2 regions of the Ruegeria sp. CDSB114 genome follow, and region 1 is predicted to be linked to the other one. Evidence: riboswitches for the same ligand, from Rfam matches in the RefSeq annotation. Region 1 holds a riboswitch; the other holds the start of a gene.
The links. A riboswitch is a leader RNA that binds a small molecule or an ion and turns the genes downstream of it on or off. The one in region 1 is predicted to bind cobalamin.

Region 1 (15,096 bases):
GCGCACAAGCGACACACCGGACCGTATGGTGCGGCTGGAATCCCTGCTGGACGAATTCTCGAACGCCGACGGGCTGGACCCCAAACGCCGCGACCGACTACAAGAAGACATACGGGATGAGGCGCAGGCCATTGGTCTGGAAAGCGATCTGGGTCTGAATCAGGCAACCTGTACCGCCGAAGCGATCACCCGTATCGACCGATTTGTCTGCGACATCAAAGAAAGCCAGTTCGGCGACGGCTTGCACGTCTTTGGCCGCGTCCCCGAAGTGACCGGCAATTTTGATGCCACGCCTTCGGCGCATGCGGAACGTCAATCACTTTTGGACGCACTGGCCGGGAAACGGATCGAGGCTGGCCCGTCTGGCTCACCCTATCGCGGGCGCTCGGACGTGCTGCCGACAGGGCGAAATCTTTACACCACCGATCCGCGTTCGGTTCCAACACGCGCGGCCTATACCCAAGGTGTCAAACTGGCCGAGGAACTAGTGCGGCGGCATCTGCAGGAAGAAGGCGATTACCCCAAGGGGCTGATTGTCGACCTCTGGGGCTCGGCCACGATGCGCACTGCGGGTGAAGAATTCGCCATGGCGCTTCACCTGCTGGGTGTGAAACCGGTTTGGGACAAGGGGTCGGAGCGGGTTTCCGGTATCGAGGTGCTGCCAATCACTGATCTCAGCCGTCCACGGCTAGACGTGACCTTGCGTGTCTCGGGCCTGTTCCGCGATGTATTCCCGACGCTTTCTGCGCTGTATGGCCAGGCAGTGCGAGCATTGTGTGAACGGGACGAGGCAGCAGACTGGAACCCATATGCCGGGCAGGCACCCGCCGCCCGTGTCTATGGCCCCGCCCCCGGCAGCTATGGCCTGAACATGACGCAGCTATCCGAAATCTATACGGACGAAGCGCGGGCACAGGCCGGTCAGGCTTGGCTGGATGCCAGTTCCTTTGCGCTTGAGGGCGAGCAAATTGCACGGGATGTCGATGGTATTACCCAACGCGTTGCCCTTGCCGACAGCTTTGTTCACCTTCAGGACCTGACCGAAACCGATCTGCTGTTGGCCAATGACTATGCCACCCATGAGGCCGGTTTTGCCGCCGCCAAGAAAGTCACTGGCGGTACTGCGCAGCTGTACCATCTGGACAATACCAACCCAGACACCCCCCGCGCCCGAACCCTGTCTGAGGAAATCAGCCGCGTTGTCCACGCGCGCGCGGCTAATCCTGACTGGATCGCAGGAATGCAACGGCACGGATTCCGCGGCGCCGCCGAGATCGCGGCAACGCTGGATCATATGGCAAGCTTTGCCCATCTGTCGGGAACCGTTGCACCGCATCTGTTTGACATCTACCACGATGCCACACTGGGTAACGCCGAGGTTGATGCCTTTCTGCAAGAGAAGAACCCACAGGCGCATCAGGCCATGCAGGATCGGTTCCGTGCGCTGCTCGAGGCTGGCCTGTGGAACACGCGCCGAAACTCGATCCGAGCCGATCTGGAGGGGTTGGGATGAGTGCACCGATCGTTCAGGGCTGGTGCCCCGGCGCCCATCGCCCGATGATGTCGGGGGACGGGCTGGTCGTGCGGGTTCGGCCGCGGCTGGCGCGCCTTGAGGCAGCGCAGGTTTTGGGCCTGTGCGACCTGGCCGACCGGTTCGGCAATGGCACCATCGATCTGACCAACCGCGCCAATCTGCAACTGCGCGGTGTGGCCGAGGCCGATCACCAACCTTTGCTAGAAGAACTCGCTGCGCTGAACCTTTTGGATGCGGAACCGGGTATCGAGGTGCGGCGCAATATTCTGGTGACGCCGCTCTACCAATCCGGCGATCTTACCGCACGACTGACGCAGGAACTGACCGACCGGTTGGGTGAATTGCCGTCGCTACCAGCCAAGTTTGGGTTTGCCATCGACACCGGACCAAATCGCCTGTTGGTCGGGGATTCCGCGGATATCCGGCTGGAGACAGGCCCCGAGGGGCTGATCCTACGCGCTGATGGGGCCGAAACAGGGCGTCGCGTGACCGAACAAATCGCCATCGACCACCTGATCGCGCTGGCCGAATGGTTCGCGGGTCACCACACTCCCGAGGCCCGGCGCATGGCCCGCGTGGTTGCGTCACAGGATTTGCCGTCAGAATGCCAAGGCAGCGCACCGGGTGATGTTGGCGTTCTGCCTGAGCCGGGCATCGTGGAACTGGGTGCGCTTTACGGAGCCGCGTTCGGTCAGTTGCCAGCGCGCGGGCTTGCGGGGCTGATTGAGACCTGCGGTGCCTCTGCGCTGCGGGTCACCCCTTGGCGGCTGTTCCTGATGGAAGGCGGGGCGGCGATACCCGCCCGAGCGTTCGTCACCGATGGCACCGACCCGCTGATGACCACTGACGCCTGCCCCGGCGCCCCGCTCTGCCCGCAGGCGCAGGTGGAGACCCGCGATATCGCCCGCGCGCTTGCCTCGCGTATTCCCGGCCACTTGCATGTCTCGGGCTGTGCCAAAGGATGCGCGCGCATGGGACCAGCTGATGTCACCCTGGTCGGCCACGATGGTCGATTTGATCTTGTCAAACAAGGCCGCGCGGGAGATGAGCCAAACCTGCGCGGGTTAAGCCCCGAAACACTTATGACCATGGACTTCACCTGATGCCCTATGAATACGAAACCGACGGCGCCGCGATCTACAAACAAAGCTTTGCCACCATCCGGTCCGAGGCCGATCTGGCACGGTTCGACGCCGATGAGGAACAGGTCGCCGTCCGGATGATCCACGCGGCAGGTATGGTGGGGCTGGAAGAGTTCGTGCATTTCTCACCCGGTTTTGTGACCTCGGCCCGTGCCGCGTTGGAAGACGGCGCACCGATCCTGTGCGACGCCCGCATGGTCAGCGAGGGTGTGACCCGGTTCCGCCTGCCCGCCGATAACGAGGTGATCTGCACCCTGCACGACGAACGTGTGCGTCCGCTGGCTGCCGAGATGAGCAACACCCGGTCCGCCGCTGCGCTGGAGTTGTGGCGCCCGCATCTGCAAGGTGCCGTGGTGGCCATCGGTAATGCGCCCACCGCCCTGTTCCACCTGCTGAACATGCTGGAAGACCCCGACTGCCCGCGCCCTGCGGCCATCATCGGCTGCCCGGTGGGCTTTGTCGGTGCGGTCGAATCTAAAGACGCTCTGTGGGAGGCGCAGCCTGTGCCTTCCTGCATCGTCAAGGGTCGCCTTGGTGGCAGCGCCATCACGGTCGCCGCGGTCAACGCCATCGCGAGCCGCGCCGAATGAACGCGGGCAAGATATACGGTGTCGGCCTCGGCCCCGGCGATCCGGACCTGATGAGCGTCAGGGCCGACCGCCTACTACGCACTGCCCGCCACGTGGCCTTTTTCCGCAAACCGGGTCGCAGTGGTCAGGCCCGCAAGATCGTCAATGGCATGATCCCAGAAGGCGCGGTGGAATTCCCGATGGAATACCCCGTGACCACAGAAATTCCATTGAGTGATCCGCGGTACAATGAGCTGCTCTCGGCGTTTTATGAAGATTGTGCCGCGCATCTGAAGACACTGTCGGATCAGGGCGAAGACGTGGTGGTCCTGTGCGAGGGTGATCCGTTCTTCTACGGATCATTCATGCATCTTTACAATCGATTACGCGGCGAATCTGAAGTTGAAGTCGTGCCTGCGATCACCGGTATGTCCGGCGCGTGGACCGCAACCGGCGACCCCATCACCTGGGGAGACGACGTATTGACCGTTCTGGTCGGCACATTGCCCGAGGATGATCTTGCACATCGGATGGCGCAAACCGACGCGCTGGTGGTGATGAAGATCGGGCGCAATATCGACAAAGTGAAGCGGGCCTTGAAGACGGCCGGTTTGTATGACCGTGCTTGGATCGTGGAATACGCTCAGATGCCTAATCAACGCGTGTGCAAATTGTCGGAAAATTACGAGGGGATCACCCCGTATTTCTCGATCATCATCGTTCACGGACAAGGGCGGCGGCCATGAGCGGCTGGGTCAAGATTGCAGGACTCGGGCCAGGAAACGAGGCTCTGGTGACGCCCGAAGTGACCGCTGCGCTGGCTGAGGCGACGGATGTCGTCGGCTACATTCCTTACGTCGCGCGCATCGCCGAACGCCCCGGCCTGACGCTGCATGCCAGCGACAACCGGGTTGAGATCGACCGTTCGCAGCATGCGTTGCAAATGGCGGCCGAAGGTAAGCGCGTAGTGGTCGTATCCTCGGGCGATCCGGGCGTATTTGCCATGGCAGCAGCGGTGTTCGAAGCGCTGGAAAACGGCCCCCGTGAATGGCGCGACCTACCGGTTGAGGTGCTGCCCGGGATCACCGCGATGCTTGCGGCCTCCGCCCGCGCTGGTGCCCCGCTTGGGCATGATTTCTGCACCATCAACCTGAGTGACAACCTCAAACCTTGGCCTCTGATTGAGAAGCGCCTGCGTCTGGCCGCGCAAGCGGATTTCGCGATGGCGTTTTACAACCCCCGCTCGAAATCCCGCCCCGAAGGCTTTGTCAAAACGCTGGAAATCCTGCGCGAAGAATGTGAACCCGAGCGGCTGATCCTGTTCGCCCGCGCTGTCAGCCGGGCGGATGAGGTAATCCGGATTTCAACCTTGGTCGAGGCCACGCCTGATATGGCCGATATGCAGACCGTTGTCATCGTCGGCTCATCGCTGACCCGCGTGATAGAACGCGCCGGTGACCCGATCGTCTATACGCCGAGGTTCACCCCGGAATGAGCCAGCCAGTCCAGAACCTGCGGAACGCTCGACAGTTCCAGCCGCTGCGGCAGGGCTGGACGGTCGATCATCAACACCGGTATGTCCAGAGCCCGCGCGGCGTCCAGCTTGGCGCGCGCGCCGGCGCCGCCCGCGTTCTTGGATACCACCAGCTGCGTGCCGTGGCGCTGCATCAACGCCCGGTCATCAGCCTCGGCAAAGGGTCCGCGCGCCACGACAACCTCGCAATTCGGCAAGGGCAGGACATCGGGTTCATCCACCAGCCGCAACAGGTAATGGTGCTGGGGCTGGCTGACGAAATCTTCGAGATGCATGCGCCCGACCGCAAGAAACACGCGCTGCGGATTACCGGACAAAGCGGCCACCGCTGCGGCGATATCCGGGACGCGCAGCCAGGTGTCACCGGGCTGCGGTGCCCATTCGGGCCGTGTCAGCGCAACAAGTGGAATCTGCGCCGCATGGCAGGCCTCAATCGCGTTACGGCTCATCCCGGCGGCAAAAGGGTGGGTCGCGTCGATCACGTGGCTTATGCTGTGGTCATGGATATATTTCACCAGCCCTTCGGCCCCACCGAACCCGCCAACACGTACCGGCAGAGGTTGCGGGCGCGGATTGTCGACACGCCCGGCATAGGTATAGGTCGCGGGAATACCCAGATCCGCGATGGCTTTTGCCAGCGCGTTGGCCTCGGTCGTGCCGCCCAATATCAGGAGGTTGGACATGTCTGAAGCTCCGTGGCTGACCGTTTTGGGTTTGGGCGAAGATGGACTGGATGGCTTGCCCCCCGCAAGCCGTCAAGTGCTGGAACGCGCCGAAATCATCATGGGGCCACCGCGACACCTGTCCTTGGTTCCCGATTTCGGGGCCCAGCAGGTGGAATGGCCCGTGCCCTTTGCCGATGGGCTGCCGATCCTGACCGGTTTTCGCGGGCGATCAACCGTGGTTCTGGCCTCGGGCGATCCGTTCTGGTTCGGTGCCGGATCCGTGATCGCACGGAATTTCGAGGCCGGGGAATGGACCGCCCTGCCCGGCCAATCGACGTTTTCGCTGGCCGCTGCGCGGTTGGGCTGGCCGCTGGAAAGCACGCAGACATTTGGTCTGCACGCGGCCCCGCTGACCCGGCTGCGCCCGCATCTGGCCCCCGGCCTGCGCGCGATTCTGCTGCTGCGCGATGGTAAGGCCGTGACGGAACTTGCCACCTATCTGACTGACACCGGCTTTGCCGACACACACCTACATGTGATGGAGGCCCTGGGTGGCCCGCGCGAACGGGCGCGCAGTGTCTCGCTGACTGAGGCGCTGTTGGGTGGGTTCGATCACCCGGTCTGCGTCGGGCTCGAGGTTGCTGGCGGCGGGCAGGCCTTTCCGCGCGCCTCTGGCAAACCGGATGAGATTTTTGAGACCGACGGCCAGATCACCAAACGCCCTATCCGTGCGCTGACCCTTTCGGCGCTGGCCCCGCAGCGGGACGAGCATCTGTGGGACATTGGCGGCGGCACCGGGTCAATCAGCATCGAATGGCTAATGTGTGATCCAACGCTCAGCGCCACGACGGTCGAACCCCGCGAAGACCGCGCCGAGCGTATTCGCCGCAATGCCGACGCTTTGGGTCAGGACCGGCTGCAGGTGGTGCATGGCACCGCCCCGGATGCGCTGGACGGCCTGCCCCTGCCCGATGTGGTTTTCATTGGCGGCGGGCTGAGCAGTGAGCTGCTGCAATGGCTGCATACAACCCTGCCCTCCGGCACGCGGCTGGTGGCCAACGCGGTGACTTTGGAAAGCGAAGCTCTACTAGCGCAGTGGCAGGATAGGCTGGGCGGTGAGCTGCTACGGGTCGAACTGGCACAGGCTTCAGCCCTGGGGCCGCGGCGCGGTTGGAAATCGGCCTATCCGGTGGTGCAATGGAGCGTCACGCTATGATCGTCGCAGGCATCGGTTTTTCCTCGGCCGCTACGCTGAACAGCCTGCGCGCCGCCTATGATCAGGCGAGTGCCGGTCACGCTGTGGACGCGCTTGCCACGGTAGCCGACAAGGAAGGCCACGCCGCACTAACAGATTTTGCCTCGGCCATTGCCCTGCCCTTGCATTTCATTCCCCCCGCCGATCTGGCCGGGCAGCGCACCCTCACCTGCTCGACCCGCAGCCGCGCCACCTATGGCACCGGCAGCGTCGCCGAAGCATCCGCCCTTGCCGCCGCCGGAACTGGTGCGCGGCTGATCTCACCCCGACAGATTTCAGACGACCGGCTGGCCACCTGCGCCATCGCCATCGGAGGACAGACATGACCGTTCATTTCATTGGCGCCGGACCGGGCGCCGCCGACCTGCTGACCCTGCGGGGGCGCGATATCATCGCCGCTTGCCCGGTCTGCCTGTATGCGGGTTCGCTGGTGCCAGAGGAAATTCTGGGCCATTGCCCCGACGACGCCAAGATCGTGAACACGGCGGCGATGGATCTGGATCAAATCATGGCCGAGATCGAGACCGCACATCAGGCCGGTCTGGATGTTGCGCGACTGCATTCCGGCGACCTGTCGGTCTGGTCCGCGATGGGCGAGCAGATCCGCCGCCTGAAAGAGCTGGGCATCCCGGTCAGCGTGACCCCCGGCGTGCCGTCTTTTGCCGCTGCGGCCGCATCACTGGGCACGGAACTGACCCTGCCCGGACTTGCGCAATCAGTGGTCCTGACCCGGACACCGGGACGCGCATCGTCGATGCCCGAGGGCGAGACGTTGGCGAATTTTGCCCGTACCGGGGCGACGCTGGCCATCCACCTGTCGATCGGCAATCTGGACACTGTGATCGCCGATCTGACCCCGGCCTATGGCGCCGAATGCCCGGTGGCCGTGGTCTATCGTGCCAGCTGGCCCGACGAGCGGATCATCCGTGCGACGCTGGCGACGCTGAAAGACGCGCTGGACGAGAGCATCTCACGCACAGCGCTGATCATGGTGGGTCCAGCACTCGCTGGTGAAGGGTTTGACGAAAGCTGCCTGTATTCAAAGGATTACGACCGCCGGTATCGCCCGCAAAGCGCGGACAGCCCTTGGTCAAGCTGGAGCCATGGTGATGACTAACCCTCCGGGTATTCTGATTTCGGCACCGTCTTCGGGGACTGGCAAGACCACCGTGATGCTGGGCCTGCTGCGTGCGCTGGCCGAGGATGGCCTGACCGTTCAACCTTTCAAAAGCGGCCCTGACTATATCGACCCGGCCTTTCATCGGGCGGCGGCTGGGCGCGCCTCGTTCAATCTGGACAGCTGGGCGATGGGCGATCCTCTGCTGAACGCAATATCGGCACAGGCTGACGGCGCGGATATCGTCGTAGCCGAAGGATCGATGGGTTTGTTCGACGGTGTCGCCAAACCCGGTGAGATTGGCCATGGATCTAGCGCGGAAACCGCACAGCGTATGGGCTGGCCTGTGGTGTTGGTTCTGGATGTCGGCGGTCAGGCGCAATCAGCTGCAGCCACGGCGCTGGGGTTTCGGATGTACAATCTCGACCTGCCCTTTGCCGGGGTAATTTTGAACCGCTGCGCCAGCCCGCGCCACGAGCGTCTGACCCGGTTGGGTATGGAACGTGCAGGCCTGCCGGTTCTGGGCGTTCTGCCACGACGCGGAGACCTGACACTTCCCGAGCGGCACTTAGGTTTGATCCAGGCAGTGGAACATCCCGATCTGGAAAGCGCCATTGTCGGCTATGCTGCGTTCCTGCGTGAACATGTCGATCTGGAGGCGATCAAGCGGGCGGCTTCCTCAAGCCCAAATAGGCCATCGTCAGCCGTGCTGCCCCGCCCTCCGGCGCAGCGGATCGCACTGGCCCGGGATGCTGCGTTTTCGTTCACCTATCCGCATTTGCTGGAAGGCTGGCGCACGGCGGGTGCAGAAATCCTACCGTTTTCACCACTGGCGAATGAAGCCCCTGCCCCGGATGCCGATCTGGTCTGGCTGCCGGGTGGGTATCCCGAGTTGCACGCAGGCACATTGGCCGCCGCCAACACCTTCCAGACTGGGCTGCGCAAACATGCCGAGACAAGACCTGTGCATGGCGAATGCGGGGGCTACATGGCGCTGGGCCAGGCGTTGATCGACAAAGAGGGTGCCCGGCACGAAATGGCGGGCCTTCTGGGCCTTGTGACCTCCTATGAAAAGCGCAAGTTCAACTTGGGTTATCGCAAGGCGGAATTACTGGCCCCAATGGCCGGATTTGCCGAAGGCACAGCGCTACGCGGGCATGAGTTCCACTATTCCTCGATCATCGAACAGCCTGACGCCCCGCTCGCGCGCGTGTTCGACGCCGAAGGCGCGGAAGGCCCGCAAACCGGATCGGTGCGAGACAATGTCACCGGGACATTCTTTCATCTGATCGCCGAGGCCTCGGCATGAGTGGTTTTGTGTCCTTCATCGGTTCAGGCCCCGGCGACCCGGAATTGCTGACGCTGAAGGCGGTAGACAGGATGCAGAAAGCTGATGCGGTGCTGTTTGACGACCTCAGCAGCGGCCCGATCCTGAGCCACGCGCGTGAGGATGCCGATCTGGTTGGTGTCGGCAAACGCGCCGGGCGCCCCTCGCCCAAGCAGGATCACGTCAGCCGCTTGTTGGTCGAATATGCACAAACCGGTCAGCATGTTGTGCGGTTGAAATCCGGTGATGGCGGGATGTTCGGCCGGCTTGAAGAAGAACTGGTGGCCCTGCAAGAGGCCGGGATCGACTATGAAATCATCCCCGGCATCCCCTCGGCGGTAGCGGCGGCGGCAGCGGCGGGCATTCCGCTGACCCGGCGACTGACCGCGCGGCGTGTCCAGTTCGTCACCGGCCACGATGTCAGCGGCAAACTGCCCGAAGATCTGAACCTGGCAGCACTGGCTGATCCACAGGCTACGACCGTCGTGTTTATGGGCAAGCGCACCTTTCCCCTTTTGGTTGGCGCCCTGCATTCCCACGGCCTGCCGTTGGACACGCCTGCATTAATGGCCGAATCCGTCTCGACCCCCGAACAAAAGCTGCAACGCTCGACCATCGGTGCCTTGTCGCAGCAGTTGGAAACCGAGATCGGCACCGCCCCGGCCCTGATCCTGTATGGACCTCTGGCAGAGTTCGAAAATGATTGACCTGACGCTGATCGGTATTGGCACCGGCAACCCGGATCATGTGACATTTCAAGGGGCGCAGGCGATCCGTTCGGCGAACCTGATCCTGATCCCCCGCAAGGGCGAAAACAAGGCCGATCTGGCAGGGCTGCGCGAGCAGATCATCGCTCAGGTCGCGGATACCCCTCCGCAAATCGCGTATTTCGACATTCCCAAACGCCGTGCCGATGATGGCTATTTACGCGGAGTGGACGAATGGCACGACGCGATTGCATTGCGCTGGCACGAAGCCATCGCAGCCCACCCGAAGGCCCGCCATGTGGCGCTGCTGATCTGGGGGGATCCGTCGCTGTATGACAGTTCGCTGCGAATCGCGGCACGTTTGACCCCTCAGCCAGAAACACGGGTGATTCCCGGCATAACCGCGCTGCAAGCGCTGACGGCGGCCCATGCGATTCCGATCAACGAACTGGGCGCGCCCTATATCGTAACAACTGGTCGTCGCATCCGGGACGAAGGATGGCCGGAAACCGCAGAAAACGTGGCGGTGATGCTGGATGGCGAATGTTCCTTCCAAAACCTGGACATGGAAGACTTGGACATTTGGTGGGGCGCATATGTCGGCATGAAAGAGGAAATCCTGATCAAAGGCCCTTTGGCCGAGGTTGCGCAGCAGATTCTGGACCGTCGCGCCCATGCCCGTGCCGACCATGGTTGGATCATGGATATTTATTTGCTGAAAAAGCGCATAATCTGACACAATACGTCGCAAATGATGATTGCACCGCCACAGCTATAGCGGCTAAATGGGGGTGTCTGGTCCTGCCGGAGAAATCCGGATGCTAAGAGGGAATTTGGTGCGACTGCCTCGGTGGTCAACTCCAAAGCCGCCCCCGCGACTGTAAGCGGAGAGCCCCTGTTCAACCAGCCACTCCCGGTTCTCCGGGGGGAAGGCGAACAGAGGCATCGACCCGCAAGCCAGGAGACCTGCCAGGCGCAAAAACGAAACACCGGCCGTCGGGTGCGGCGGCAGAGGAGAATACAAAATGGCAACACAAACGAAAACAGCATCCGCCGCGCGTACAGGCTTTGTTCCGGTCATGTTTGCAGTGGTTCTGGGTCTGGGCCTCATCACGCTGACCGGTCACGTTCAGGCAGCGGCCCTGCATGATGCAGCGCATGACGTGCGTCACGCGACCGGCTTCCCCTGCCACTAAGACCGTGTTCAGTCGTATATTGACCAGCGCGTTGTTCGCTGGTGCTGCAGCGGGGCTGATTGCCGCCTTGCTGCAGTTGGTATTTGTGCAACCAGTATTGTTGCATGCCGAGCTTTATGAATCCGGAGAGCTGGTGCATTTCGGGGCCGAGACCGTATCGGCTCATCCCGAACTGCCGCGCATGTTCTCTGAACTGACGCGTGATGCGCTGAGTGTCATCTTTACCATGCTGACCTATACCGGCTATGCGTTGGTGATGGTTGCGCTGATGTCGGTAGCCGAAGGTCAAGGACATCAGATTGATGGCCGGACCGGCGTCCTTTGGGGGTTGGCCGGATTTATCGCCTTCCACCTTGCACCAGGTTTCACCCTGGCGCCCGAAGTGCCGGGTGTCGCGGCAGCCGATGTCTATGCACGTCAGGTCTGGTGGTTCGCAACAGTTGCAGCAGCCCTTGTCGCCATGTGGTTGATCGCCTTTGGAGGTAACCTGATCAGCTATGTGATCGCCGCGGTACTTCTGTTGGTGCCACATCTTATTGGTGCACCCGAGCCCGATGTTTTCACCGGCCCTGTGCCGACTGAAATTGGCGCGTTGTTCGCGGCACGAGCTTTTGGAATCGGTCTGGTTGCATGGGTTCTGGTTGGCTCGTTCGCTGGCTATTTCTGGCAGAAAGAAGCGCAACCTTCCGAAGCAACGGCCTGATCGCACTTCGATTGAACGCGCCGGGTGTAAACTTGGCGCGTTTCCCTATGTTTTCAAGGAAATACAATGACCCGTTCACTTGCTCTATTCGTGATCGGTCTGGTCTTTGGCGGCGGTGCAGGATTTGTAATCGCTGCTGCAAATGGCGTCACATTTGATGGCCACGACCATTCTGATCCGTCTCTTCACGGAGCCTCACACACTGAGACCATGGCCCACGATCATTCCACGGCCCTGAACCTACCGGCAGGCGCAGATGCACCTACACTGGACATCGCTCTGACACAGGATCCTATGTCTGGCTGGAACCTGCATGTCATGCCAAAAAACTTTACCTTCGCACCGCAGAACGCATCTACCGCTGACATGGCAGGCGAAGGGCACGCGCATGTTTACATCAACGGAGAAAAGCTCGCCCGGCTTTACGGCAGTTGGATGCATATTGATCAGTTGCCCAAAGGCGAGGTCGAGGTTTCGGTTTCGCTGAATTCCAACAGCCATAGCCCGCTTTCGGTCGATAACGTGCCGGTTCGTGCTGCGGTTACGGTTCAGGTCGACTAAAGCGCCGGAATACGCGCACGCAAACACATCCGAAGCCGCCCGCAGGGTCGGGCGTCTTCGATCCAGCCCTGTGGGCTGTTCAGGTAAGTACGGCAAGTTTCAGCGATATCCGCGGCATCCGCCACCACATCGACACCCGAAAACACATAAGATGCGCGCCCCTGCGCCTGTATAGCCAGCGCCGTGGGTTCCGCGCAGCCGCTGAAACAGGCGTGTTCGCTCACTTCGACCTGATCCGTCAATCCAGCCCTTTTCAGTGCGTCCTGCACAGCCTGTACCTCGGCCGCCCGATCGCGTGCGGTGCCACAGGTTTTGCAGATCATCAGGCGCATCCGATCCAGACCTTCCCCTTCGTCCTGCGCCCGTTTCTGCGGCTTTAAGCGGCGCGGCGCAATCCCGAATGCGCACAAGATTGTGAGTGCGACGCCCCCGCATTTCTGGCAGGATTCCTGCAGACACTTTAAAAGGAGGCCTCTGGATGAAACTGCTTTGGACTGTCTTCGCCCTGCTGGCCCTGCCCGCCTGGGCCGAGGAATCGCTCTCGGGATGGGCCGTGTATCCAACGGGCAAGAACTATGATGAATTGGTCTCGGACACCAAATCGGCGGTTAGAGCAAACGGTCTGATCGTGGTCACGCAGGCCGGCCCCACCAAAGCCGCCGCCGCGCGGGGAATTACAATCCCAGGCAATCTGGTGATCGGCGCCTTCAACAATGACTATGCGGTGCGCGTGCTGGAAACCTCGGTGCGCGCAATGATCGAAGCACCGATCCGGTTTTACGTGACCGAAAACGAAGACGGCACCGCCACCCTGTCCTATAAAACGCCCAGCTTTGTATTCGCGCCCTATATCTATGAGGGCGGAGACCCCCTGAGGGACATTGCCCAGGAATTGGATGACACCTTTCAGATCGTGGCCGAAGCCGCTGTCAAATAGTCACACTGGCGTGATGCGCCTTGCGTCCGGGTCTGTCCTCCGCAATCTGCGTTGAAACAGTTTTCGGAGCTTTACTGATGCAGGACTCGTCGCCCCGCGCTGCGGACATTCTGGCCCAACGGCTTTATGAGGCTGGCTGCCGTCACGCTTTTGGCATGCCAGGTGGCGAGGTGCTGACCCTAGTGGATGCGTTGGAAAAGGCGGGGATAACCTTTCACCTGACCAAACACGAGAACGCGGCCGGCTTTATGGCCGAGGCGGTGCATCACCGCGACGGCGCCCCGGCCATTCTGGTGGCCACGCTCGGTCCAGGCGCGATGAACGGGATCAATGTGGTCGCCAATGCGTTGCAGGACCGGGTGCCAATGATCGTGCTGACCGGCTGTGTCGACGCAGATGAGGCGCTGACATACACCCATCAGGTCATGGATCACGCACGGGTCTATCGCTCGATCACCAAAGGGACGTTCATGCTGACCGCCAAAGGCGCGGATATTATCGCAGACAAAGCGGTGTCGCTGGCCAATCAGCCGCGCCCAGGACCGGTGCATATCGACGTGCCGATTTCGGTTGCGGATGCGCCTGTGACCGATGTCAAACGCCGCCGTCTTGTCAAACCTGCCGCCGTCGCGCCCGAGGGGGATTGCGTTGAAAAAGCCCGCCGCTGGGTGGCACAGGCCGAACGGCCCATCGCGATTATCGGCCTGGATGTTCTGTATGACGACTCGCGCAAGTTGGTGCAGGCGTTCCTTGAACATTTTGGCATTCCTTTTGTGACAACCTACAAGGCCAAGGGCGTGGTTCCCGAGGATCATCCACTGTGCCTTGGCGGCGCGGGCCTGTCGCCGCTGGCTGACACCCATCTGGTGCCGCTGGTTGAACAGGCCGATCTGGTGTTGTGTCTGGGCTATGACCCGATCGAAATGCGCCCAGGCTGGCGCGAGATATGGGACCCCGAAGAAAAGCGCGTCATCGACATTTCGGCGGTTCCGAACGATCACTACATGCATCAGGCCGGGTTGAACCTGGTGGCTGATACCGGCGCGACCCTCGAGGCCATTGCAAAGGGCAACCCTGCCCGCGCCACCTGGCCCGGCGGCGAACCCGAACAGGTTCGGGCCGCCCTGGCGCGAGCCTTCCCTACTGATGACGTATGGGGCCCCGCCGCGGTAATTGCGGAAACCCGCGCGGTTCTTCCTGCCGAGACATTGGCCACCGCTGACAGCGGCGCACATCGCATCCTTCTCAGCCAGATGTGGGGATGTTCCGAAGAACGCGGGCTGATCCAATCTTCGGCGCTCTGCACCATGGGCTGCGCTCTGCCAATGGCCATCGGGCTGAAGCTGGCCGAACCCACGCGTCCGGTCATCAGCTTTTCCGGTGATGCCGGGTTCCTGATGGTCGCCGGAGAACTGTCGACCGTTGCCGAGATGGGTGGTAACCCGATTTTCCTGGTGTTCGTCGACGCCAGCCTTGCCCTGATCGAATTGAAACAGCGTCAGCGGCAAATGGGGAACGTAGGCGTCGATTTCGACCGCCACGACTTTGCAGCTATGGGCCGGGCCTTCGGCGGGAATGGTCACACGGTGCGCACCCGCGCCGAACTGAGGGATGCTCTGGAAGCGGCAACCAAGTCTGATAGGTTCACCGTAATCGCTGCTGAGATTGATCGCGGAGGATATGATGGCCGGATCTGAAGGACCGCTGAAGGGCGTCAAGGTTTTGGACCTGTCCCGCATTCTGGCCGGACCGACCTGCACACAGTTGCTGGGCGATTTGGGTGCCAGCGTTATCAAGATCGAAAACCCTGCCACTAAAGGGGACGACACGCGCCAGTGGGGCCCACCCT
Region 2 (15,096 bases), on a different contig from region 1:
TGTTGTCATACCTCAAGGCCACCGGTGCCGAAGTCATGGTGGCCCGAGCCTTTGAAGGCCGCGAAACGCGGATGATCCTTTTGGCTGCCCTGTTTGGCGGGTTGGCCCCATTCTGTTCCTGTGAGGTCATCCCGTTCATTGCTGGTTTACTGGCGCTTGGGGCGCCACTGTCTGCGGTTATGGCGTTCTGGCTCAGCTCTCCGCTGATCGACCCGCCGACGCTATTGATTACGGCTGGCGCATTGGGATGGCCCTTTGCTATCGGAAAAGCCGTAGCCGCAGTGGCACTTGGCCTGTTTGGCGGTTTCGTCGTGCGCACCATGACGCGCAGTGGTGTGTTGACCCAACCTTTGCGGAACTACCAACCAACTGGATGCGGCAGTTGTGGACCTAAGCAAGAGGACAAACCGGTCTGGAAATTCTGGCATGACCCTGCGCGCCGGAATAGATTTCGTAGCGAGTTCTTTCGAAACGGCCTGTTCTTGTTGAAATGGCTGGCGCTTGCCTATGTTCTCGAGGCGTTGCTGATCAATTATGTACCCGCTGATCTGATCGCACGCGCGGTCGGAGGAGACGGCGTGTTGCCCATAATCATCGCGGCACTTGTTGGGATGCCAGCCTATCTGAACTCATACGTCGCGCCGCCGCTATTGGCAGGTCTGATGGAGCAGGGGATGAGCGCCGGGGCCGCAATGTCCTTTATGATCGCGGGTGCGGTTAGCTCGATCCCGGCCATGGCAGCGGTATGGTCGCTGGTCAGGCCGAAAGTGTTTGCGACCTATCTGGGCCTGGGGATAGTCGGCGCAGTGATCGCAGGGATCATCTTTCAGATGATCTGAAGGAAAAACCGCCCGGTGTGGACACCGGGCGGTTTTGCTTTGTCAGCTTGCTTCGCAATAACGCGGAAGTTTGAAGCGATACCTTGGTTCGCCACTTTCCACATAGACCCGCTTTTCGACACAGGCGCTTTGGCCAACGGTCTGGGAAATCGGGGCCTCGGTCGAAGTGATCGACGTCGCGGACCCGTCGGGTAAACGTACCGAGGCAATCACCCCGTTCTTGAGGTCGCCGTTGATAGCGGTGGCGGACAGAACCGGGACGGTCATGAAGGCTTCGTGTTCATGCGTGCCGTCGTCGTTCAGCAACAGCAGGGCTGCGGCAACCGCGATAACGCCTACGACACCGAACACGAGCAGGCCCCAGGTTCTTAGGAAGGCATAGATTGTCACGGCGCGGTGTGGGCCAAAAATGGCAGACAATATGTTCAGCATCAGAGTCTCGTCAAAAAAGCCCCGGCCAGTTTGACCGGGGCTGTCTGCGTATCAGAAACGCGGATCGCTTTCGTCTTCATCCTCGGCCTCGCCTTTGGGCAAGTTGAAGAAACTGTCGGCGTCGATGATCGGCTCTTCTTTCTCTTCGGGGGAGTCATCAGACAACGAGAAGGTCTCGAGACCCTCGATCGCCGTTGGAATTTTGGGCGCTGCGTCCATTTCCAGCGACTGCTCGGTCGAAACCAGCTTGCGGCGCTCATCATCGCTCATGACGCCACCTTCAGCGGCTTTCTTGGCGGCGGCTTTTTGCACGATTGCGTCCAGCTCGGACTGTTTACACAAGCCCAGAGCGACGGGGTCAATCGGTTGCATGTTCGAGATGTTCCAGTGCGTCCGCTCGCGGATCGACTGAATGGTCGGCTTGGTGGTGCCGACCAGCTTGGCAATCTGACCGTCGCTGAGTTCGGGGTGGAACTTGACCAGCCACAGGATCGAGTTCGGACGGTCCTGACGCTTGGACAGCGGGGTATAGCGCGGGCCACGACGTTTTTCCTCGCCACTGGCAGCGGGGTTGAACTTGAGCTTCAGCTTGTGCAGTGGGTTGCCCTGCGCCACGTCAATCTCTTCCTGCGTAAGCTGGTTGTTGGCGATCGGGTCGAACCCTTTGACGCCAGCGGCCACATCGCCATCGGCGATGCCCTGCACTTCCAACTCGTGCATTCCTACGAAATCCGCGATCTGCTTGAAGCTGATCGTTGTGTTGTCTACTAGCCATACGGCTGTTGCCTTGGCCATAAGCGGTTTTGCCATCAGCCCGTCTCCTATGCATACATCTTTCCCGTCGCCGGAATTCGGCGGCCCCGTGATCTTGGGGCAGGTTTCCGTTGTCGGGGAACTTGGGCTGTATATAGTCGCGGCAGGGCAAGAAGGGAAGAGGCGAATGCGCTGGCTGGTTCTATGGGTTTTTAGTGCAATGACGGCGCTGGCCGAGGGTGAAAAACCGGGCGCGTTCGACTACTACGTCCTGGCACTTAGCTGGTCGCCGAACTGGTGCGCGCGCGAAGGCGACGCGCGTGGGTCCGATCAATGCGATGTGCGGCATGATCACGGCTGGATTCTACACGGGCTTTGGCCGCAATTCCATCAGGGCTGGCCATCTTATTGCCGCACGGCCGAGGCCTCGCCGACGCGGACTATGACCCGTGAAATGGAAGATATTCAAGGCAGTTCCGGCCTTGCCTGGCATCAATGGAAGAAGCACGGCACCTGCTCGGGCCTAAGCGCTTCGGACTATTACACCTTGTCGCGGCAGGCCTATGGGTCGGTCGAGCGTCCAAAGGTGTTCCGCCAGTTGGACACATCTGTAAAACTGCCCGCATCTGTCGTGGAAGAAGCGTTTCTAAAGGTCAATCCGGGGCTGGAGCGCGACATGATCACCGTCACCTGCAAACAAGGCTATATCGAAGAGGTGCGCCTGTGCCTGTCCCGCGATCTTGAACCGGTGCCTTGTGGCCGGGATGTGATCAAGGACTGCGCGGCCAAAGACGCGCTTTTTGATCCGATTCGTTAGGGTTTGCGGTAAAGGCGAGATGGTGGGTAATCGCAACTTCTACGTTGTAGCCACCGCATCCTGTTCAATAGCCAGATCGTGCCGAGGCTAAGGCCTACCTTGCTATTCCAAAGTCCTCAGGGCCACTGCGATACCATAAAGCTAGTCGGAATTGCGTTTCGGGTTTACTTCGGAATGGAACGCGCGCATGTTTCCCTTTTGGCGTGCGGCTGCCCGCCAGAGTTTCTTTCGCGCATCGCCCGGCTCTAGATGCGCGTATTCACCGCCGGAAAACTTGGGCCAGTCCAGAGCCAGTCCAAGTTTAACCAATTCTGCGGCGACATCAGTACCATCTGGAAGCGTGCACTTGGCGACGATCCGATCGTAGGAAACCTCTTCTTTGATTTCGGCTGTGATCACCATGCCTTTGCACATCTTGATCAGCGCAAACTTGGATTTCTTGCCCCAGGGATGCTCAAGCTCGGGCGCATCGATTCCGGCAACCCTGACCTTGGTGCCGCTTATCACGATCGTGTCGCCGTCGATTACGTGGCACTTGCCTTTGAGAGTCCGTGTGGTTGGATAAGCCGAGGGCGGCTGCTTTGACGGAACCGGTCGTGCTCTGGTGATCGCCGGTCTTTTAGTTGGCTGGAAGGGCACCACCCTGGATCGTTTGCGCGATGATCCGAACAGGGTCCTCAATATATAACTCAACATATGAAAAACGCATTCTAAATCTGCTTAATCGATGCGTAGAATGTTAGGCTGGATACAGTATTTGTGTAAACTTGATATTTGAATTCGACCAAGTGTCGAAGCTCAACTACAACTCCTTCCGCGCCCTCAGCGCCGCCGTAATCGTCCCGTCATCCAGGTAGTCCAACTCGCCGCCAATCGGCACGCCCTGCGCCAGCGAGGTCAGGCGCACCTGCCCGTCCAGTTGATCGGCTATATAGTGCGCGGTGGTCTGGCCATCGACAGTGGCGTTCAGCGCCAGAATGACTTCGGTGATCCCCTCGGCTGTGACCCGATCCTTGAGGCGAGGAATGCGCAGCTCATCCGGGCCGACTCCATCTAATGCCGACAAGGTGCCACCCAGAACATGATAGCGGCCTTTGAAAACTGCGGCGCGTTCCATAGCCCAAAGGTCGGCGACGTCTTCGACGACGCACAGCTCTCCGGTCGCGCGGACTTCGCTATCGCAGATGTCGCAGATATCCGAGGTGCCTACATTGCCGCAATTCAGGCACTCACGGGCAGTGATGGCAACCTGTTGCATTGCGTCCGCAAGCGGTGTCAGCAGAAGGGCGCGTTTGCGGATCAAATGCAGCACTGCGCGACGGGCCGAACGTGGGCCGAGGCCTGGCAGTTTGGCCATCAGGTCGATCAGATTGTCGATATCGCTGTTCGAACTCACCGCGCTTGCTCCTGCATAAGGGCCGGGCAGTTGGGCCCGGCCGGTATTTCGTCAGGAGTGCCTATCAGAACGGCAGCTTGATGTCTGCGGGCAGGCCCATGCCTTCGGTCAGCTTAGCCATCTCAGCCTGCGACCGTTCAGCGGCCTTGGCCTGAGCATCTTTGATGGCGGCCAGGATCAGGTCTTCGACCACTTCCTTGTCGTCGCCGTTAAAGATTGACGGGTCGATATCGAGACCTTTCAGCTCTCCCTTGGCCGTGGCTGTTGCCTTGACCAGCCCTGCACCGGATTCGCCGACAACCATGATGGTATTCAGCTCTTCCTGCATATCCGTCATCTTGGTCTGTAGATCCTGTGCGGATTTCATCATCTTGGCCATGTCACCCAGGCCGCCGAGTCCTTTGAGCATCGGTATTCTCCTAATATCCGGTTTGACGCCTAAATACGGGCGCGGTCGGCGCGGCACAAGGGCCGAGCTGGCTCCCGCCCGTCGTCAAGACCTTTCCTCTCGTTGGGCCCGGCAGCGCGGGCAAGCCCGCGCTGCCGGGCCCAAGGCCGCTCAGGGGTATCGGCGTCAGCCGATGGCCCGCGGCGGGCGCGGGAGGTTTCCAGTTGGGTAAGATGGGACGGTTTCAGTCTTCCTCGAACGGGTCCCATTCGTCTTCGACCTCGGGCAGCGCCTCGGTTTCCACTTTGGCGGCACGTTCTTCCGGTGTTTCAATCCGCTTGATGCGTGCCTTCGGAAATTGCATGAGCACCGCCTGAACCAACGGGTGTTTCTCAGCCTCTGCTTTCAACGCCAGCTCGGCGGCGTCTCGAATCTCGGCGATGGTCGCAACCTCACCATCGGCCACAATCGACACAGCCCAGCGGTTGCCAGTCCATCGTTGCAGCGACGAACCCAGTCTCGCTGCCAGATCTGTGGGTGCGTTCTGTGTCGGGGTGAATTCGATCCGCCCCGGTTGGTAAGAAACCAGCCGCACCCCGTTTTCGACCTCGACCAGAAGTTTCACATCCCGATTGGTGCGGATCAATTCAACCACGTGGTCAAAACTCGGATACCGTGCCAGCGCCGATTGGATATCATGGGCCAGAGCGGCCGACGGCGCGCCGGCGGGGCTGCTGGTTGCGGACACGTAAGAAGATGATGCCGCTGGTACCGGAGCCTGAGAGGGCACGGCCATACCACCGCCCGGACCACCATTCGGAGGCGGTGGCGGGTTGTCCTGCAGGCGCTTGATCAGCTCTTCGGGGCTGGGCAAGTCGGCAACATGGGTCAGGCGGATAACGGCCATTTCAGCAGCCATCATGGCATTTGGCGCGGCCGATACCTCTTCCAGCGCTTTCAGCAACATCTGCCACATCCGGGTCAAAACGCGCATTGGCAGGGCCTCGGCCATTTGCTGACCACGAGCACGTTCATCAGGGGAAACCGTCGGGTCCTCGGCTGCGTCTGGCGTGATCTTCACAACCGAAACCCAGTGCGTGATTTCGGCCAGATCGCGCAGCACGGATAGCGGATCGGCCCCTTCGGCATATTGCCCGCCCAATTCAGTCAGCGCGCTTGCTGCATCCCCTCGCAGGATCATTTCCATCAAGTCCAATACCCGGCCCCGGTCGGCCAGACCCAGCATCGCGCGCACCTGATCGGCGCTGGTTTCACCGGCCCCATGGCTGATTGCCTGATCCAGCAGCGATGTTGCGTCGCGCGCCGACCCCTCGGCCGCGCGGGTGATCAGCGCCAGGGCATCATCCGCGATCTGTGCATTCTCAGCCGCTGCGATCTTATTGAGCAGGCCAATCATGTCCTCGGGTTCGATCCGGCGCAGGTCAAATCGTTGGCACCGCGACAGAACAGTCACCGGGACTTTGCGGATTTCGGTCGTGGCAAAGATGAACTTCACATGCGCAGGAGGTTCTTCCAACGTCTTGAGCAGCGCGTTGAATGCGCTGGTCGAAAGCATGTGAACCTCGTCGATAATGTAGATCTTATAGCGCGCACTGGCGGCGCGGTATCGGACCGAGTCGATGATTTCGCGGATATCATTCACGCCGGTTCGGCTGGCGGCGTCCATTTCCATCACGTCGACATGGCGACCTTCCATGATGGCGACGCAATGTTCGCACTGGCCGCAAGGCTCGGTCGTGGGCTTGCCTTCGCCATCGGGGCCAATGCAGTTCATGCCCTTGGCGATGATCCGGGCCGTGGTTGTCTTACCGGTGCCGCGGATGCCAGTCATGATGAAGGCTTGTGCAATCCGGTCGGCCTCGAACGCGTTTTTCAGCGTGCGCACCATTGCGTTCTGACCGACGAGGTCAGCAAAAGTTTCCGGGCGGTATTTCCGCGCGAGAACCTGATAGGCGGGGCTGGGCGTGTCGGTCATGTCTGCTCTGTTGGATTCGTGTCAGGTTTGCAGCGTAGAGACCCCCGCCGTCCGCGTCCACCGCGCGCGAAAAGGAATTTCGTTTTGGCAAGTTGCATCAGAGCCGGTAAATCATGAGGGGCTTTAGCCCCATGTGGTGATGCAGGAAAAGGAGCTGTGTTGGAGAGTTTTGCAATTCACCCTCTTGGATTGGGCAAAGGGCAGATCGCTCTGTGCCCACTGCCGGGTGTCACGGGCGATTATGCTGGGGATTTCGCAGTAATCCGGGATTGGGCGCCGGACCTGGTCATCTCGATGATTACTCTGGATGAGTTCCAGCATTCTGGCGGGCTGTCATTCGAGGCGGACCTGCAGTGCGAACGGATTGCCTGGGTCCACCTTCCAATCCGCGATTTCGGCGCCCCCACGCCTGAGGTTGAGGCGCTTTGGCCGCAAGCCAGCGCCGCCGCCCAACATGTCCTTGCCAGTGGCGGCAAGGTGCTGGTGCATTGCCGCGGTGGGTGCGGACGCTCGGGGATGGTTGTGATGCGGCTAATGGTGGAATGCGGCGAAGCGCCTGACCAAGCGCTTCGGCGGTTGCGTGCAGTGCGGCCCTGCGTGGTGGAAACCGAAGCGCAAAAGGACTGGGCCGGGTTGCCGGCCCGAACCCTTCCCTGAATCAGGCAGACACTTGATACGGAATACTGTCGCTGCGCGGCGGCAGGGTCGATACGTCGAGCATCGCACAGGGTGGTTCTGACAGAAAACCAGCGGATTTCTGGATGAACTCCGGCCCGAACATCATGTCGCCATAGGCGTCCAGCTTTTCTGTCGGCGTGTCTGTGCTGGTGCCGCAATAGACCCTGATCTGTTCTGATTGGGCCCGAAAACGGGCCGTGCAGCCTTCGGTGCAATGGGTCAGATCGCTGGTACCTTCGACCTCGAATGTTTTGGATGTCGCAGGCCTTGCCGTCGCCATCGCCTCGGCCATGGCGCGTGCCATTCGGGCAAGGGCGGGGCAGGGTTTCCCGGTCCTCTGACAGACGGTTGCGGTGAATTCGTGTGTTTTTGTCTTCCAGATCATAATGCGCCCTCCGCGCGCAGGACGGAGGGTGAGGATCAGGTGTGACAGCGCGCTGACGACCTGCCCGGACACCCCGCCCGAGTTTCGGTTTCGATACGATGGCAGGTCTCCTGACTTGCGGGTCGTCGCTTTGCCGACCTTCCCAGCCCTGGGGCCAGTGGTATTTCGGCATTGCTCACCGCTTACAGTTGCGGGGGCAGTCGCGGAGTTGGCCCTTTCCGGCATCGCCGGGGCAGACCGCACCGTGTTCCCTTTTCATCCCGCCCCAATTCCGGGGCAAGAACCATCACCACATCGCTAGCGGCTATGCAGACCCCGAGTCAAGCCACCTGTTGGGGTTCAAACCGGACGTTTGGTCATCTTGATGAAATCTTGACTCTGGTGGCCGAAATCGGGCCGATTGTTGAGTGAACCGAGTAGTTCAGAATTTGTCGGAAGCGCCATGCTTGATACCACGCCCTGCGTCCAGACTAAGGACTTTGACTTTGCCTCATGCTCTGCCAGCCTGTCGGCACGGCTGTATCTGCCTGCATCCGAGTCGAAGATCGCCGTGGTGATTCACAGCGCAACTGCAGTGCCGCGCGAATATTACCAGCATTTTGCCCGTTGGCTGGCCGCCGAACAGGGTATTGCCTGTCTGACCTATGACTACAGCGATTTCGGGCATTCGCTGCGCTACAAAATCAAAACCTCCGAGGTGACCATGGCGGATTGGGCCTTGGTCGACATGCCCGCCGCACGGGCTGAGATGCGCAGGCGGTTCCCGGACGCTTTGCAGTGGAGCATCGGTCATTCCCTTGGCGGCTTGCTGGGGCCGGTGCAGCCAGACATTGATCAGATCGACCGGATGATCTGTGTATGTTCGGGGCTGGTTACTCTGTCCGACCATCCCTGGCCCTATCGCGGGCTGGCGTGGTTGTTTTGGCACGGCCACGGGCGTCTGGCAGTGAATGCACTGGGGTATCTGCCGGGCAAAGCTGTGGGGATCGGTGCCGATTTGCCGGGCCCGGTCTATTGGCAATGGCGCAGCTGGTGCACGGCGCCGCAGAATTATGTGCCGCAGATCGGTGACGCTCTGCCCGAAGCGAGATGGGCGCAATCGAATACGCCGGTGGACCTGTTCGCCTTCGAGGACGACCAGATGGTGCCGCCAGACGCAGTCTGGCGGCTTGCCGATCTGTATGGGCCGAAGGCGCGGCGACATCTGCTGTCTCCGAATGAATTCGGAGCGCCTGAGATCGGTCATATTGGCGCTTTTGCCCGCAGAAACCGGGCGGTTTGGCCCCGGTTGATTGCCTGAAAACGAGGCGCCTTTTTGTCACGCTTAGTGTCTGCTGCGGGACTTTTTGTCGTGCATGACGGATCGCACCATTTTGCCAAAGGCTTTGTCACGTGCCCGTGACTGCGCGAGGGTCTCGGAATTCCTCTGATCTTCGCGCCGAAGCTTGTGCCAGCGCGCCAGCCGGTCGGGCTCAATCACGCCATTGGCAATCGCCTCCTGCACAGCACAACCGGGTTCGGCCTGGTGCTGGCAATCTGAGAACCGGCACCTTGCAGCCAATTCCAGAAGGTCGGAGAAAACCTCATCCACGCCGTCTTGGGCATCCATCAAACGCAGGGCGCGCATTCCTGGCGTATCAATCAGCCACCCCCCGTTTCGCATCGGGTGAAGCGCACGATGGGTCGTGGTGTGGCGACCCCGTGCGTCATCCTCGCGGATCCCCGCCGTTGTCCCGGCCTGACCAGTCATGGCGTTCGCCAATGTGGTTTTGCCGACACCGGATGAGCCGACCAAAGCAGCAGTTTGCCCGGCAGGGCACCAGGACAGGATCGGATCAATCTCTGACGCCTCCAGCGCGTTGACGGTTAGAACGGTCAGAAACCGAGCCAGCGAACTGGCCTGACTGGCATAGCTCTCTGGGTCAGGGCAGCTGTCGGCCTTGGTCAGGACAACAACCGGATAGCATCCGGCCTGATGCGCCAGTGCCAGATAACGTTCAAGCCGGGCCAGATTGAAATCGGCATTGCAGGAACTGACGATATACAGCACGTCCACATTCGCCGCGATCAGCTGAACCTGCGCACCGGTGCCTGCGGCCCGGCGTTGCAAGAGGCTTTTGCGCTCCAAAAGATGCCGAATGCGGTTTTGATCATCCGCAAGGACCCAATCGCCAACCGCAAATTCGCCGGTTGATCGGTCAGGGGTCAGATCAGATGTGCCGCCAAGCGCATTCAGGCCGATCAGGCGATCACGATGGACGGCGTTGATGCGATGCGGTGTGCAGGTAGGGTTCACAGCATGTTGGGCTGCAAAATGAGAGGACCATCCCAGGTCCGAAAGTGTTTTGGACATTGTTCTGCCTGTGTTCAGATACAGGAAACCATCAGGGTGGCAGGCGCGCACCCATCGGTAACGTGTTCAGGCAAGAGCGGGGGTTAGTCCCGGAAACGCTCTGCCCGAAGGGTCATTGCTACAATCATAAAGTCCCTCCTGCGGCAGTCGTTGCGCGTAAGTGAGAGGTTGGACATCGACCCAAGCGGGGCTCGTTGTGGCTGCTTCCTTCCGGATCTGACCAGGTTGGCGAGGCGCTCGCCCGCGCCAACCTCTCGAGGGTGGATATAGGCAGTTGGCCGGAAAAACACAACCCGTCAGAAGGTCAGAAGAATCCGTAAAAAGCCATTTTCGTCGGTTCCAAGGACTTGTGGATCAAATTCCTGAATGTCCTGCAGATGTCGGTGGGCATTTGGACCGGTGCGTAAGATCGCCTGCGTACCCGTGTTACTGGTGATTCTGAAGGGTTCCTGGGCCTCTTCCAGCGGATCGCTGACCAAGGTGCCTGACAGATAATCCAACAGGGCATGCTGGACCGGCAGGATGGGCAAGTCGATACGTTGCGCATTACCCGCAAATGGGAAATGCCCGCCCCCGCTGGCGCGATAATTGTTAAGCGCGACGGCAAATTGCTGATCCGGTGCAATGGGGGTGGCACCGACCAGAACCTCTGAAACACGCCGGTTTTCGGCATTGATCAAGGTGCCCATATCGTCGAAACGCGGAGGTTGTGTCAGATCAATTCTGCAGGACAGCCCGTATAGCACATCAAAGTTGTGACCCACCCGATTTTCGCAAATAAGTTCGGATGCAGATCCGGTCGAAATCTGGTTGAAAACAGCTGCGGACATCTCAAGCCAGTCCACGATTTGGTCACCGGATACAATGACACCCTGCAATTCGTTTGGAAAAACATGCAGGTCAACCACGTTACGCAGGAATATCTCGCCAGGCTTAACATCCGTATAGAATCGCGGCCCGGCCCGACCGCCGAATTTCGAAGGTGAAACCGCCGATAAAATCGGAATATCTGCCAGGTCGGTATCGGACATACACAGACGTAACGCGGCAGCCTGGGCGGCGGCGACCAGCCTCAGCCCACGGTCCTCGGCGCAAAAGCTGAAATAGCTGTGCAGATGGTGCGGGGTGCGGCCGACCGGCTGGCCCGCTCGCCTGCGGGTTTCGGCATGACCAGAGGAAAACAGATGCAACAATTCCGGATCTTCGGGCGCCAGTGATACCATTTCGTCGGGACGCCCCGCAGATATCGGTCGTAGCGCCGCCCGGGCTTCGCCAACGGTCCAGCCGCCGCGCTCTGCCGAGTGAAGTTTCAGGTCGATCACCCCCAGATGTGATCCGGCCGTTCCGGGTAAGACAACTGGTTTGCCATGCACCAGAGTGTTTTCAGAGCCGGCCTTGACGGGATAGGTCAAATGGGAATGACCAGCAATTATTGCGTCGATACCTTCGATTTCGGCCAGCGGAATAATCGCGTTTTCCATATTCCGTTGTGACCTGTCCGGTCCGAAACCGGTATGGGCCAGCGCGATGATCAGGTCGCAATTTTCGTCTTTGAGCTTTCTGACTTTGTTTGCCGCACAAGTCAGGATGTCCTGAGTGGTAAGGGTGTCGTGCAGCTTGTGCGCCTCCCATTGCGCTGTCTGAGGGGGAAGGACCGAAAATACACCAATCTTCAGGGCCATAGGTGTCGGCGCGCCAGGGATCTCTTTGTGCAAAATGACATGATCTTGCCAGATCTGTGGCCCATTCGTGCGCAAGGCATTGCTGCTGAGCACAGGGCAGGGGGCGTCAGAGATAACGTGCTGTAAGAATTGAAGCCCAAATCCGAAGTCGTGATTTCCCAGGCCAATCGCGTCATATCCCAGGCTGCCGAAGGCCTGCATCAGGATGTGCGGCGCATTGGCGGGATCGGCAGCCCAATCCCCCAACGGTGTACCCTGCAGAGCGTCTCCGTTGTCGAAGAGCAAGACGATATCTCCGTCTGCCTCAGCCTCGTTCCGCGCCTGCCGGATCAGGCTGGCCGTTCGGGTCAATCCGATCGTAGGTTCGTCTTGATCCGCGTAATAATCAAAACTGCACAGGTTCATGTGCAGATCGGTGGTCGCCAAAATCCGGATACCTACAGACTGATCAGACAAATGCGAAATTGTTTTCAATACTCTACTTTTGGCAGTTTTATGAATAACAACTTCAACAAAAAGCATAGTAAGTGCAAATTTTTTTATGCACTTGCGGTAATTTGACAGGATCGCCTCGGTTTTCGGTCGTGGAATTGTCGTTGCAACACCGAAGCTGTCATGGCAGCCCTGTGCAGGCGAACCAGAGGAATTTAAATGAAGAACGCGGAACAGGTAACGTTTGGTGGATCAGGGCTGGATCGTGCCGCACATCTTCGTGGAGACGTCGACGCGATGGCAGCAGCGCGAGCACATCCGAAAGCGAAATGCCTGTTGCTGTGGCGCGGAAAGCTGCTGGTTCAAGGAGAGGCCCTTGATCAACTCTGCTTGTTACCTGTCTTGCACGAGCTGATTGCAAATGGTCCCGGTGGGATCGTCCCAGCGCCAGTATTGCTTGGTCTCTCGGATGAAGTTCCGGTTTTTGCCTTTGATATATCCGATTGGATGCCCGAGGGCGTTGATCTGTCCGAGCTTGGGGCATTCTTTGACCGATCAGAGCAACAGCACCCGGATTTGCCTGAAGGTCAGGTTTTTGTCGAATTGCGCCGCATCATGGCGCGCCTTTCCCCACGTGATGCCGAACTTTCGGCTTCCGCCAAGGCGGTCATCGCATGGCATGAAACCCATAGGTTTTGCGCCCGTTGCGGCGCCGCCAGCGAGATGTCGCAAGCAGGATGGCAACGCAGTTGCCCGTCGTGTGGGGGGCAGCATTTCCCACGCACCGACCCGGTCGTCATCATGTTGATCACATATGGGAATTCGGTGCTGATGGGGCGATCCCCGGGATGGCCTGAAGGGATGTATTCGCTACTGGCCGGATTTGTCGAACCCGGAGAAACGCTGGAAGCGGCGGTGCGCAGAGAGGTGATGGAAGAGGCCGGTGTCCCCGTCGGGCAAGTAACCTATCTTTCCAGCCAGCCCTGGCCTTTTCCGGCGTCACTGATGTTTGGCTGTGCAGGCGAGGCATTGTCGCAAGAAATCACTATAGATCCGGTTGAAATCGAAGATGCGATATGGGTGAATAAGGCTGAAATGATGCAGGTCTTTGCTGGGGAACATCCCAGCCTTCTGCCAGCGCGCAAAGGCGCGATTGCGCATTTTCTGCTGCAAAACTGGCTTGCAGATACGCTCGACTGACAAAATACTGGGCGAATAGGCAAGAGAACGATAACCCACCATGCAATTCTCCGCACGTGAAGATATTCAGGCCCCCGTCAACGCAGTGTTCGAAATGTTTGCGGATTTCGAACGGTTCGAGCGGATGGCAATGCGCCGCGGGATCGAGGTCCGGCGTTTGTCAGGGCATATGGGCGTTGTGCCCGGTACATCCTGGGAGACCGAGTTCCGTATGCGCGGAAAGCCTCGGCGCGTGGAAATCAATATGGCCGAATGTGATCCACCGACCCATATGCGGTTCGAGGCGGCAAGCAAGGGAATGAATGGCTCAACCAGGGTCGAGTTTCTGGCCCTGTCGCAACGTAGAACCCGGCTGACCGTGGATATGTCGCTATCGGCCAAATCCCTGCCTGCACGGCTGTTGCTGCAATCGCTCAGATTGGGTCAGTCGCGGTTCCGGCGACAGTTTCAGGCCCGCCTCAGCGAATTCGCGCGGGAAATGGAAGAACGTCATCTGCACGGTTCTTGAGAATTCCGAGACAAGAGGCCCTGAATGTCTGATGTGATATTGCGCAGCGCTGTTGTGGATGACGCCAAAGGTATTTCCGAGGTCCTGCAAGAGATCGTGACCGCCGGTAAGCGCACCAAACCCAGCGATGAGAGTTTTGCCAAAGAGCATTACATCAGCCACCGCGGTAGCATCCAATGCACCGTGGCGGTGCAGGGTTCACAGGTATTGGGCTTTCAGGCGCTGAAACTGGCCTTCGAGGGAAACACTTATGGCGTAACAGCCGGTTGGGGCATCATCGGAACACATATCCGCCCGTCAGCCGCGCGCATGGGGGTCGGGCGGGCCCTGTTTCAGGAAACGCTGCTGGCGGCCCGAGCCGCAGGTCTACTTGCAATAGACGCGACCATTGGAGCGCAAAATGCCGAAGGCCTCGCCTATTACGCAGCCATGGGATTTGTCGATTACCGCTCACATGAAGGGGCGATGTGCAAGAAATACCGGCTGGGTTGAGCTAGCCGCGCGGCTGGACTGCCGGATAGACGCCCAGAATCTCGACATTGGTGGTAAAATGTTCCAGCTCTTCCAGGGCCAGTTGTACATTGCGGTCATCGGGGTGTCCGACAATATCCGCATAGAACTGGGTGGCCGTAAATGACCCGTCGACCATATAGCTTTCCAGCTTGGTCATGTTGACTCCGTTGGTGGCGAACCCGCCCATCGCCTTATACAGCGCTGCTGGGATGTTACGGACCTGAAACACAAAGCTGGTGATCATCCCGTGCGCCCCGCGCCGCGACAGGTCCGCATCGCGTGACATGATCAAAAAACGCGTGGTGTTGTCGTCGCTGTCCTCGATATGGCGGGCCAGGACGTTCAGGTTATAGATCTCTCCGGCCAACTCGCTGGCCAGCGCGGCAGAATGCAGTTCGGCAGCCTCGGAGACCTCGCGCGCGGCGCGGGCATTGTCCGGGCTGACGCGTCCGTGAATGCCGTGCTGCTTCAGGAACCCAGCGCATTGTGGCAGCAGTACCAGATGCGAATGCGCTTCGGTGATGTCGCTCAGCTTGGCACCGGGGACGGCCAACAAATTGATGTGTACGCGAACAAAAGCTTCATCGATGATATGCAATCCGCTATGGGGCAGCAGGCGGTGAATATCGGCCACCCGCCCATAGGTCGTATTTTCGACCGGAAGCATCGCCAGGTCTGCTTTGCCGGACCGAACTGATTCGATCACATCCTCAAATGTGCGGCA

Region 2: linked by a shared signal. The riboswitch ahead of AC2FIP_RS13725 (hypothetical protein) and the one ahead of AC2FIP_RS00270 (CbtB domain-containing protein) in region 1 are both predicted to bind cobalamin.

Annotation. Positions count from the first base shown of each region.
Region 1 is NZ_JBXWOT010000001.1:51,864-66,959, reverse strand. It holds gene cobN (cobaltochelatase subunit CobN) at 1-1,513, shown strand, start outside; gene AC2FIP_RS00325 (ferredoxin-like domain-containing protein) at 1,510-2,637, shown strand; gene AC2FIP_RS00320 (precorrin-8X methylmutase) at 2,637-3,266, shown strand; gene AC2FIP_RS00315 (precorrin-2 C(20)-methyltransferase) at 3,263-3,991, shown strand; gene cobJ (precorrin-3B C(17)-methyltransferase) at 3,988-4,740, shown strand; gene AC2FIP_RS00305 (cobalt-precorrin-6A reductase) at 4,713-5,462, opposite strand; gene cbiE (precorrin-6y C5,15-methyltransferase (decarboxylating) subunit CbiE) at 5,461-6,660, shown strand; gene AC2FIP_RS00295 (cobalamin biosynthesis protein) at 6,657-7,025, shown strand; gene cobM (precorrin-4 C(11)-methyltransferase) at 7,022-7,816, shown strand; gene AC2FIP_RS00285 (cobyrinic acid a,c-diamide synthase CobB) at 7,803-9,125, shown strand; gene cobA (uroporphyrinogen-III C-methyltransferase) at 9,122-9,850, shown strand; gene cobF (precorrin-6A synthase (deacetylating)) at 9,843-10,586, shown strand; cobalamin riboswitch at 10,630-10,838, shown strand; gene AC2FIP_RS00270 (CbtB domain-containing protein) at 10,876-11,046, shown strand; gene AC2FIP_RS00265 (CbtA family protein) at 11,051-11,749, shown strand; gene AC2FIP_RS00260 (hypothetical protein) at 11,816-12,310, shown strand; gene AC2FIP_RS00255 (DUF1636 family protein) at 12,307-12,633, opposite strand; gene AC2FIP_RS00250 (DUF302 domain-containing protein) at 12,789-13,247, shown strand; gene AC2FIP_RS00245 (thiamine pyrophosphate-binding protein) at 13,325-14,944, shown strand; gene AC2FIP_RS00240 (CaiB/BaiF CoA transferase family protein) at 14,931-15,096, shown strand, end outside.
Region 2 is NZ_JBXWOT010000005.1:131,260-146,355, forward strand. It holds gene AC2FIP_RS13680 (permease) at 1-839, shown strand, start outside; gene AC2FIP_RS13685 (hypothetical protein) at 882-1,271, opposite strand; gene AC2FIP_RS13690 (DUF1013 domain-containing protein) at 1,323-2,081, opposite strand; gene AC2FIP_RS13695 (ribonuclease T2 family protein) at 2,212-2,841, shown strand; gene AC2FIP_RS13700 (thermonuclease family protein) at 2,983-3,522, opposite strand; gene recR (recombination mediator RecR) at 3,644-4,237, opposite strand; gene AC2FIP_RS13710 (YbaB/EbfC family nucleoid-associated protein) at 4,302-4,646, opposite strand; gene AC2FIP_RS13715 (DNA polymerase III subunit gamma/tau) at 4,870-6,621, opposite strand; gene AC2FIP_RS13720 (protein-tyrosine phosphatase family protein) at 6,778-7,278, shown strand; gene AC2FIP_RS13725 (hypothetical protein) at 7,280-7,684, opposite strand; cobalamin riboswitch at 7,768-7,987, opposite strand; gene AC2FIP_RS13730 (alpha/beta hydrolase family protein) at 8,127-8,984, shown strand; gene rsgA (ribosome small subunit-dependent GTPase A) at 9,009-10,037, opposite strand; RNA gene ffs (signal recognition particle sRNA small type) at 10,196-10,294, opposite strand; gene AC2FIP_RS13745 (5'-nucleotidase C-terminal domain-containing protein) at 10,334-12,193, opposite strand; gene nudC (NAD(+) diphosphatase) at 12,371-13,351, shown strand; gene AC2FIP_RS13755 (SRPBCC family protein) at 13,392-13,859, shown strand; gene AC2FIP_RS13760 (GNAT family N-acetyltransferase) at 13,884-14,351, shown strand; gene AC2FIP_RS13765 (prephenate dehydratase) at 14,353-15,096, opposite strand, start outside.